DNA from 2 places in the Flavonifractor sp. An9 genome. Region 1 is predicted to be linked to the other one. Evidence: riboswitches for the same ligand, from Rfam matches in the RefSeq annotation. Region 1 holds a riboswitch; the other holds the start of a gene.
What was found. Region 1 has a riboswitch for cobalamin ahead of B5G40_RS09675 (hypothetical protein). Riboswitches for the same ligand answer to the same signal wherever they lie in the genome.
Positions count from the first base shown of each region.

Region 1 (5,041 bases):
TGCGGGACCACGACTACGATGCCATGCTGCTGGACGTGCTCATGCCAAACCTGGACGGCTTTTCGGTCTGCCGGGTGGTACGGGCCAAGAGCCGGATGCCCATCCTCTTCCTCACCGCCCTGGGGACCGAGCCCGACGTGCTCCGGGGCTACGCCCTGGGGGCGGACGACTATGTGACCAAGCCCTTTTCCCTGGCGGTGCTGCTGGCCAAGGCCCGGGCGGTGATCCGCCGCAGCCGGGGAGAGGGGGGCGGCGAGAGCCTAAGCTGCGGGGCCATCACCCTGGACCTGGCGGGGCGCACCTGTACGGTGGAGGGGAGGCCGGTGGCCCTCACCCCCAGGGAGTACGAGCTGCTCCTCTGCCTCATGTGCCACCGGGGCCAGGTGCTCAGCCGGGACCAGCTGCTGGACAAGGTGTGGGGCATCGACTTTGAGGGGGGGCAGCGGGCGGTGGACGTGCGCGTCAAACGCCTGCGGGCCGCCCTGGGCAGCGGGGGCAAACAGATCAAGACGGTGTTCAAAGCGGGGTATCGACTGGAGGGCGGCTGATATGAAGGATAAACGGCTGTTTTTCAAGTGCTTTGCCAGGAGTCTGGGCATTTTCCTGCTGCTGTGGGGGGCGGCCATGGCGGCCCTGATCTGGGTCAACTATCAATGGTGCCGGGAGGATGTGGCGGTACAGAGCAACGAGCTGTCCATGCGCATCAGAAGCGGGGAGATCATCCTGACCGCCCAGCCGGACAACCTGGGCATCGTCCGGTTTCTTCCCTGGGAGGACGGCTATTGTTCCGCCATCCTCACCATGAGCGGGGGGTGGCTGCTCCGGGACTACGGGGGGCAGCTCTTTCTCCGGGCGTACACGGAGGACGGGGACCGGCTGGGCCAGACACAGATGCTGATGGGCTATACCGCGATGGTAGAGGATGCTGATCCAGAGGAGGAGCCGGTCCTGTACCTGGTCCTTGATCCGGTCCTGTCCCAGGAGCAGATGCTGGCGGCACTGGACACCCTGGAGGGCTACCGGGAACCGGTCTTGTACCAGGGGGATGCCGGCGCGGCTGGGACGGAGTTTACCGGCCTCCGGGCGGTGGGCTGGCGTGAGGGCCAGGTGCTGTATGTGCAGAAGCTGACTCTCTGCTTTGAAACGGGGGAAGTGGTGTTGGCCGATACGCAGGCCGACCTGTTCCCCGGCCAGGCGCCGCAGTCCTATTCCGGTACCTGGGTGGAGTTTTATTCCCCCCTGCTGGGCCGGGGGGATCCGGAGCCCCAGCTGGAGCGGTACCAGGCTCTGGCGGCAGAGGTGGACGAGCTGGAGGAGAGGATTCCCCAGACTGCCCAGGGAGGGCTGGCCTTTGGCGGCGGCCAGTATTCCAACGCCTATCTGGATGTCGGCGCCGTGAGACCTCTCGCGTCAAACTATTACCTGCCTGAGCTGTACGCCCTCACCGGGCTGAAACCGGTGCTCCTGCTCACCCTGGGAGCGGCGGCGGCCCTGGCCCTGTTCACAGCCTGGCTGGAGTACCGGGCCATCCGGCGGGAGCGGGCCTTCGTCCGGGGGGCGGCCCATGAACTCAAGACTCCTCTGGCGGTGCTGCGCACCCATGCCGAGGCCCTGCGGGAGGACATCGACCCCGCCAAGCGGGGCCAGTATCTGGACACCGTGGTGGCTGAGAGCGACCGGATGGCGGCCCTGGTGGGGAGCCTGATGGACCTGGCCCGGCTGGAGAGCGGCGGCAAGGTGGAACGGGAACCCCTGGATCTGGATGCTCTGGTGGAGAATGGTGCTGCACGGCTGTCCCTGCTGGCAGAGGAAAAGAACATTGAACTGCGTACTCAACTGGCCCCGGCATCCATGCTGGGGGACCGGCTGCGGTTGGAGGAAATGGTGGACAATCTGGCGGACAATGCCCTGCGCCACTGCACCCCCGGCGGCGCGGTGACCATTTCCCTGGCCCAAAAGGGACGGCGGATCACGCTGACCGTGGACAACGACGGCCCCGTCATCCCGCAAAAACATCTGGACCGCCTGTTTGAGCCCTTCTACCGGGGGGATGAGGGCCGCAGCCGGGCGGACGGAGGTACCGGTTTGGGCCTGGCCATTGTCCGGGCGGCGGTGGAGGCCCATGGAGGACGCTGCTGGGCGGTCAACCGGACGGGGGGCGTGACCTTTACGGTGGTGCTGCCCGGGTTGCAATCGAAAACATGATGTGGTATCATTTCCTCAACAAGGTAGAAACGATTGTGAGGGAGTACCATGGGATATAACCGTCCTGAGTCCAAGTGGCTGGCACGGGATGCCATGCGGGGGGCCTATCCCCACCCCATGCTGGTAACGCTGGTGTATGTGCTGCTGACCGGTGTACTGAGCAGTGTGGTGCTGAATTTTGTATCTGAGCCTTTTCAGGCTGCCTATTTTTATCTAACAGAGACCAACTATGAAGTGGAAGAGATCCTGACCGCCATTTTTACCCCCCAGCGTATTACAGTGATTCTGGTCATGGAGCTGCTGCTGGCGCTCTATAGCTGGGTGATGGATTACGGATATACCTCCTATAGCCTGCGATTGGCCCGGCGGGAAGGGCCCAGCTACCGCAATCTGCTGGATGGCTTTTATACGATAGGACGGGCACTGGCTGTGAATTTCCTGTCGGCCCTGTTTGTGTTCCTGTGGGGGCTCATCGGTATGGCGGTCTATGTGGGCTTTGTGTTCCTGGCCTATCTAATGCACAGCGTCACCCTGATCCTTGTTGGCGCTTTGATCATGCTGGTTTGGATGATTGCCATATCCTATCGTTACCGGCTGGCGGTCTACTTTCTGCTGGACCACCCGGAGATGGGCGCCCTGGAGGCCATTGGCCACAGCCGCAGCGCCATGCGGGGCAATATCATGGCACTGTTCGTACAGGACCTGTCCTTCCTGGGATGGCTGATTTTGTCTCCCTTCACCCTGGGTATTCTGAGCCTGTGGATCGGCCCCTATATGGGGGCGGCCAATGCCAATTTTTATAACTGGGTGGTGTATGGAGCCTTTCCTCAGCGTCCTCAGCCCGGCGGGTGGAACGGACCTTACGGCGGGATGTAACCAAAGTAGGCATTGTATTTTCGGACGAAGATGATATAATAGAAACAACAACTGAATCCAATCAGCGGTTGGTAGCTATCCGTCCTCAGAGGCGGAGCTTTCAATGGGAATGCGGTGCAAGTCCGCAGCAGCCCTCTCTACTGTAAGGATGACGAGCGCTCATAAGGTCACTGTCCGGGTACGGATGGGAAGACGGGCGTAAGGTTGAATCCAAGCCAGGAGACCAGCCAGCCGCGACGGTAACGCGCATATTCGGCGGGGAAATGGCGCGTGACAGCACAGGCGTTTGAGCTGATGAAAAAAGAGTTTCCCGTCCGGGAAACTCTTTTCTTTTGCTATGGTCTGGGCCATAGATGTCCCCGCCGGAATCCATTTGCAGCGGCAGGGAGGTAGTAAAGCTATGGAACGGACCGGAAAGAACAGATTGTCCCAGCGGGAATTGAATGGATATCGTCAGTGGCTGGCGGAACTGGAGGAGGAAATGGCCGATACGCCCGGATTATCTCAGCAGCTGGATGGAGATCTTACCCTCTATTTTTCCCCGGAATGTCCCATTGGCAGACAGGTGTATACCAGCTTTTCCGACGAAGAACTATTGGAGTCACTGGTGGAGACCATGGAGGGGCGCAATGGTTCGCCCCGTCCGGAGCGGTTGCTGTGCGTCTACCGCTGGTATCTGGAAAAGCGCTTTGGTTCCCTCCATCATGCCTGTTGGCGGGCACGGGGCCGGAGCCGCCAGCAGGCGGCAGAGCGCATGTGGCCGGCGGACTGGCCCGAGCGGGTGGACACCCTGCCCTTCCTGAAGCGGTGCGCGTCCCGGGGTATATGCTTGGATGAGGATGCCCGACAAACACTGGGGGAGTACTGCGCGGCGGTCCGACGGACAGGTCAGCCTCCCTGCCGGGAGGAGCTGCCCGGGGAGCTGGATGTATTGTTCAGACAAGTGGGCTGCACCTGGCAGACCGGACTGGAACTGCTGGGTATTCCTGCGCTGAGCAAGTCCGTGCGCCGACATATGCGGCGCTATTGGGCGCGGAATGTTAGCCATGCCTGAAGCCGGAGGGGAAGGACCTTCCTAATACCGCCGTCTCAGAAGGATCTATATCCTGCTGGCTTCTGCCGAGGGGTATTTGACCTCGGCGCACATAGCGGTCACCATTGTGAGGTGACCCGGCGGGCTTTTCTCTTGTATGGGACGGAGAAAGCTGGTATACTATATCCTGAGATTTTATGTCCGGGAGTACCGGACAGCAGGAGGTCCTTTCATGAAGCTCATGGTCATTGACGGCAATTCCATCATCAACCGGGCCTTTTACGGAATCCGGTTGCTTACCACCAAGGACGGCACCCCCACCAACGCCGTCTATGGCTTCGTGAACATCCTGCTCAAGCTGATAGACGAGGAACAGCCCGACGCCCTGTGCGTCACCTTTGACCGAAAGGCCCCCACCTTCCGCCACCTGGCCTATGAAGGCTATAAGGCCCAGCGGAAGGGGATGCCGGAGGAGTTGGCGGCTCAATTGCCTATCCTGAAGCAGGTACTGGAGGCCATGAACATCCCTCGCTATGAGATGGATGGCTGGGAGGCCGACGACCTCATCGGTACCATCTCGGTGAAGGATACCGCCGCCGGGTGGAATACCGTCATCGTCACCGGCGACAAGGACTCCCTCCAGCTGGTCACCGATACCACCCGGGTGAAGCTGGTGTCCACCCGTATGGGCCAGACCACCACCAAGGAGATGACCCCCGAGGCCTTCCGGGAGGCCTACGGCTTTGATCCCATCCACATGGTGGACCTGAAGGCACTGATGGGGGATACCAGCGATAACATCCCCGGTGTCAAGGGGATCGGTGAAAAGACCGCCATGGACCTGATCCAGCGCTACCACAGCGTGGAAGCCATTTATCAGGATCTGGACAGCGTAGAGGCCAAGCCTGCCGTGCTTAAGAAACTGAC
Region 1 is NZ_NFHC01000013.1:32,720-37,760, forward strand. It holds gene B5G40_RS09660 (response regulator transcription factor) at 1-548, shown strand, start outside; gene B5G40_RS09665 (sensor histidine kinase) at 550-2,205, shown strand; gene B5G40_RS09670 (DUF975 family protein) at 2,254-3,081, shown strand; cobalamin riboswitch at 3,134-3,328, shown strand; gene B5G40_RS09675 (hypothetical protein) at 3,482-4,135, shown strand; gene polA (DNA polymerase I) at 4,347-5,041, shown strand, end outside.

Region 2 (5,041 bases), on a different contig from region 1:
GTGTGGAGCCGGGCAGTGGTGCCCCCCCTGGCCTCGGTGTCCTTCATTACCTCAATGACCTCTTCCAGGGTCATCTTGGCGCTGTCATAGACCTGGCAGCCCTCCTTTTTATAATCCAGCAGGGCGGGGTTCACCAGGGAACCGGCATAGATGATGACATCCGCCTCCCCCAGCAGCTTAGCTCCCCGCACGGTGATGAGATCGGCCCCACCGGGGCCCGCGCCGATGAAATGTACCATAATCGAAACTCCTATCTGTATCGGCGGACGGCCGTAAAAGTCGCCCCTACGATTGATGTTGATGCAGAGCCAGCAAGTTTTCAGCCCCTGTTGTCTTTCCCAGCAGTCCGTACTGGTTGGAGAAGAACACCGCCTCAATGGCCAGGTCGGGCCCGGCCCGGTGGTGCAGCACCTCCTCCAGAGCCTGGGCGATGGAGGCCATCACCGGCTCCAGCAGCCCGTCCTCTTTCAGCAGCTCTACCCCGGCATCGGTGGTAGGGCAGGCAAAGAGGGCTTTCAGCAGCGCCGGGCTCCCGCCCGCCAGGGCAGCGTGGGCGGTGAGGGTCTCCCGCCGGCCATCGGCCACCTTGGAGTGGGTGTTCATGTTCCCCGCCGCCACTTTAATCAGCTTGCCCAGGTGGCCCACCAGCAGGAAGGATCGGAAGCCCAGCCCGGCAGCGTGGTCGATGGCGTGACCCAGATAGTTGCTGCAAGTGCAGCGATGGGTCAGGTCCAGGTCCAGAGTCCCCTCCGCGAAGGAATCCCCGTAGTTGCCGGGGGTGACCAGCAGATCGGTCACGCCTGCGGCTTTGGCTATATCCTGCTCCAGGTAGAGGGAGTCAATGAGGGCGGCCTCGCTCATGGGGCGGACGATGCCGCTGGTACCCAGGATGGAGATGCCCCCTTCAATACCCAGCCGGGGGTTGAAGGTGTGGGCGGCCAGCGTCTCTCCCTCCGGCACCGAAATGGTAATGGACAGTCCGCCGGTATAGCCCGCCCTGGCCATCTCCTCCTCCGCCTGGTGCCGGATCATCATCCGGGGGGTGGAGTTGATGGCAGCTGCGCCTACCGGCTGGTCCAGTCCGGGCCGGGTCACCCGGCCCACGCCGGTACCGCCGTCGATGGTGATGCCGGGGGTGTCGGTCTTTTCCGCCCGTGCGAAGATCAGGGTTCCGTTTGTCACATCCGGGTCGTCCCCGCCGTCCTTCCGGACGGCGCAGCTGGCCCAGCCGGTTCCGGCGGACTGTTCCAGCAGTTCAACCTCCACCGCGATCCCCGCAGGGGTATCCACCCGCACTGCGGGCAAAGCCTCCCCGGTAAGCAGCAACCGGACTGCCCCGGCTGTAGCGGCGGCGGCACAAGTGCCGGTGGTATAGCCGCAGCGCAGCTGCTTGTTCCCCACCGGGATATATAGTTCCAGCACCAGACCGCCTCCTTCGACACAAAAAGGCCCTCCCCAGCTTTGGGGAGGGCCTTTTTCAATGAAAAAATGCCGCACCTCTCCACCTCAGAGCTACGCAATACGGTATCCCTGCAGCGGGTCTCCTGGCTTGCGTTTCCTCCTCCGGCGCACCTTCTCAGCCCCACGGGCCAATGGTATTCGCGCCTTCGTCCACGCTTACAGTAGAGGTAAGACTGCGCCGGATTTGCACCGGCTTCCCCTTTCGCGGCACTGCCACAACTGCGGATACGATTCAATTCTCCGCTCATTATATCAGGACGCAGAGGAAAAGTAAAGGTAATTTCTTGTCATATGAGCGCACAGGGCGGTTCCCATACCATGACAAAATTGGTCAATTTGACCCCATGGCGTTCCACCTGCTGCTCCCGCTCCACCCGCCAGCCCCGGTGTTCAAAGAAGGGCCGGGCGGTAAGAGAAGCATGGGTCAGCCGGGCGCCGGGCAGGCCGTCGCACAGGGCGGTGGCAATCCCCCGGCCCTGGAGATCCTTATGGACATAGAGCCGGTCCAGGTAGCCGTCGTCGGCCAGATCGGCAAAGCCAGCCACCATCCCGTCCCACTCCGCCACCAAAGTAGTGTGGGCCTGAAAGGAGGCATCCCAGGCCGCCAGATCCACCTGTCCGTCGGCCCAGGCATCCAGCTGCTCCGGGGTGTAGTCCTGTCCGCACACTCCATGAACCGTCTGATAAAAGAGCTCCGCCAGAATGGGGCAGTCCGACGGACGGTAGGGCCGTACCGTCAGACTCATGTGCGGCGCCTCATATGTCTGGCCTTGTCCCACAGCAGGGCGCCGTACTGACATACCTTCAGCAGCACGTTCATCACCGGGTAGGACAGGCACAGGAACACCACCAGCACCAGGAAGGACTGAATCGTCAGCTGGCTCAGGCCAAAGCTGGCCCCGAACCAGATGATGGCCACCGCGGAGGAGGCGCTCATGGCGATCATCAGCACCCGCCGCTTCCAGTCGAAGGGCTTACATACCTGATAGAGCACCAGCAGGCCGATGACCACCAGCAGAATGGTGGACATGGTGGACAGCTCGTCGGTGGTGAAGCCGAACACCAGATAGAAGGCCTCCAGCCCCAGCACGATGATCAGGTCGGTAAGGCCGCCGGGCAGGGCTGCCCGGAACACGTTGGTAAGAAATTTTCCCTTTACCAGGGCGTGGTTGGGCTCCAGAGCCAGGAAGAGGGAGGGCACGCCGATGGTGACGGCGCTGAGGAAGGAGATCTGCAGCGGGGTCACCGGGTAGGGGAAGGTGGCGAACAGGGAGATGATGGACAGGAAGAAGGAGAAGATGTTTTTCACCAGATAGAGGGCGGCAGCCCGCTGGATGTTGTTGATGACCCGCCGGCCCTCGGCCACCACCTTGGGCATGGCGGCAAAGTCGGAGTTGAGGAGCACCAGCTGGGCGGCGTGGCAGGCGGCCTCCGCGCCGGAGGCCATGGCAATGCCGCAGTCGGCGTCCTTCAGGGCCAGCACGTCGTTGACGCCGTCGCCGGTCATGGCCACGGTGTGGCCCGCCCGCTGAAGGGCCTGGACCAGCTTGCGCTTCTGGTCGGGGGTGACCCGGCCGAACACGGTAAATTCCCGCACCGCCCGGTCCATGTCGGCATCGGAGTGGAGGGTGGCGGCGTCCACATAGCGGTCCGCCCCCTGGATGCCCGCCTGACGGGCCACCTCGGCCACCGTCACCGGGTTATCGCCGGAAATGACCTTAACGGCCACCTTCTGCTCGGCAAAGAACTGGAAGGTCTTGGGCGCCGATTCCCGCACCCGGTTGGACAGCAGCACCAGGGCCATGGGGCACACCCGCCGGGGGTCCAGCCCCTTCTGGTCGGGCATCCCCTGGTATTCTGCGGCCAACAGCACCCGGTAGCCCTTGGCGGACCAGGGGTCCACCTGCTCCTTCAGATCCCCGTACCGGGGCCCCAGGATGAACTCGGGAGCGCCCACCAGATAGGCGCCGTGGCCGGGAAAGACGGCGGCGCTCCACTTGGTGGCGGAGGTGAAGGGGATGGTCTTTTCCGCGTGCCAGGCCGACCGGCCGTGGAACTTCTTTTGCATGGCCCGGGCAGTATCGTTGTCCGCCTCGGAAACCTGATAAAAGGCGTTGAGGATCTCGGTGACCTCGGTCTCGGCGTACTTCTCCGGGTCCAGGTACACCACCTCCCCCACCTCCATCCGGGGTTCGGTGATGGTGCCTGTCTTGTCCACACACAGCACATCCACCCGTGCCAGGGTCTCGATGCAGTTCATATCCTGGGCCAGCACCTTGCCCTGGGCCAGCCGGATCATGCTCACTGCCAGGGCCACGCTGGTCAGCAGGTAGAGGCCCTCGGGGATCATGCCGATGAGGGCGGCCACCGTGGACACCACCGTCTCCTGGAAGGTGCGGCCCACGATGAAAAATTCCTTGGCAAAGAGGGCAATGCCGATGGGGATGAGCAGGATACCGATGACCCGGATCAGCTTGTCCAGAGAGGACATCATCTCGCTCTTGCCCACCGTGACGTCCTTTTTGGCCTCCAGGGTAAGGCGGGCGGCGTAGGAGTCGGCCCCCACCCGGTCCAGCCGGGCCCGGCAGCGTCCCGCCACCACAAAGGAACCGGAGAGCAGGGCGTCTCCCGGCCGCTTGATGATGGCATCGGCCTCGCCGGTAATGAGGGCCTCGTTGACCTGGATCTGACCGGCCAGCACCGTGGCGTCGGCGGGTATCTGGTCTCCGGAGGCCAGCTCAGCCACGTCGTCCCGCACCAGATGGGAGGCGGGCACCGAGCCCAGCTGCCCCTCCCGCACCACATTGGCCCGGGGCGCCGCCAGCAGGTTCAGCTTGTCAATGGTCTGCTTGGAGCGCAGCTGCTGCAAAATGCCAATGCCGGTATTGGCCATGGCGATGAGCAGGAACAGCAGGTCCTGTACCGACCCTACAAAGATCAGCAGAGCGGCCAGCACCACAAAGATGAAATTGAAGAAGGTAAAAACGTTGGCCCGCACGATCTGGCCCACGGTCATGGTGGGGGATTCCACCGGATCGTTGGCCCAGCCGTTCTGCTGGCGCTCCCGCACCTGGACCATGGTCAGGCCCAGATTGGGGTCGGCGCTCACCCGGGGCACATCCCGGCGAGGACGGGGGACGGGCTGGGGAGATGGATGCTGTTTCTGCTTGCCTTTCATGTAGTCGCCCTCAATACTGTAAATTCCGTCCTCAGGACGGACAATTTCCAAAATCTTGTCACATTATAGCCGATTTTTTCAGCGCATACAAGGCCGCCGGATAAATCTTAACCAATTCTCCACAATTTCTTAAGTCAGGGGCATGGAGCCCCTCCTTCTCCGCTATACTGGAATCAAAGGAGGGGTATCCATGGAGCCCATTTCAGACAAGATGCACGTCCTGCTCCGGCTGGCACTGTGCGGCGGCGGCGCGGCTCTGCTGTACGCGGGCGCCCTCAAGTTGCCTGCTCTGGAGGAGCGCCGTCCCTGGCTGGAGGAGCACCGGCTCCAGGTCATAGCCCTGGGAGCGGCGGGGCTGTTCGGCCTGTCCCTGCTGGCCTTTCCCCGTCCGGCGGTGGAAGA
Region 2 is NZ_NFHC01000003.1:157,289-162,329, forward strand. It holds gene cobM (precorrin-4 C(11)-methyltransferase) at 1-239, opposite strand, end outside; gene cbiD (cobalt-precorrin-5B (C(1))-methyltransferase CbiD) at 286-1,422, opposite strand; cobalamin riboswitch at 1,517-1,700, opposite strand; gene B5G40_RS03745 (GNAT family N-acetyltransferase) at 1,749-2,201, opposite strand; gene B5G40_RS03750 (cation-translocating P-type ATPase) at 2,204-4,690, opposite strand; gene B5G40_RS03755 (hypothetical protein) at 4,830-5,041, shown strand, end outside.
Region 2: linked by a shared signal. The riboswitch ahead of cbiD (cobalt-precorrin-5B (C(1))-methyltransferase CbiD) and the one ahead of B5G40_RS09675 (hypothetical protein) in region 1 are both predicted to bind cobalamin.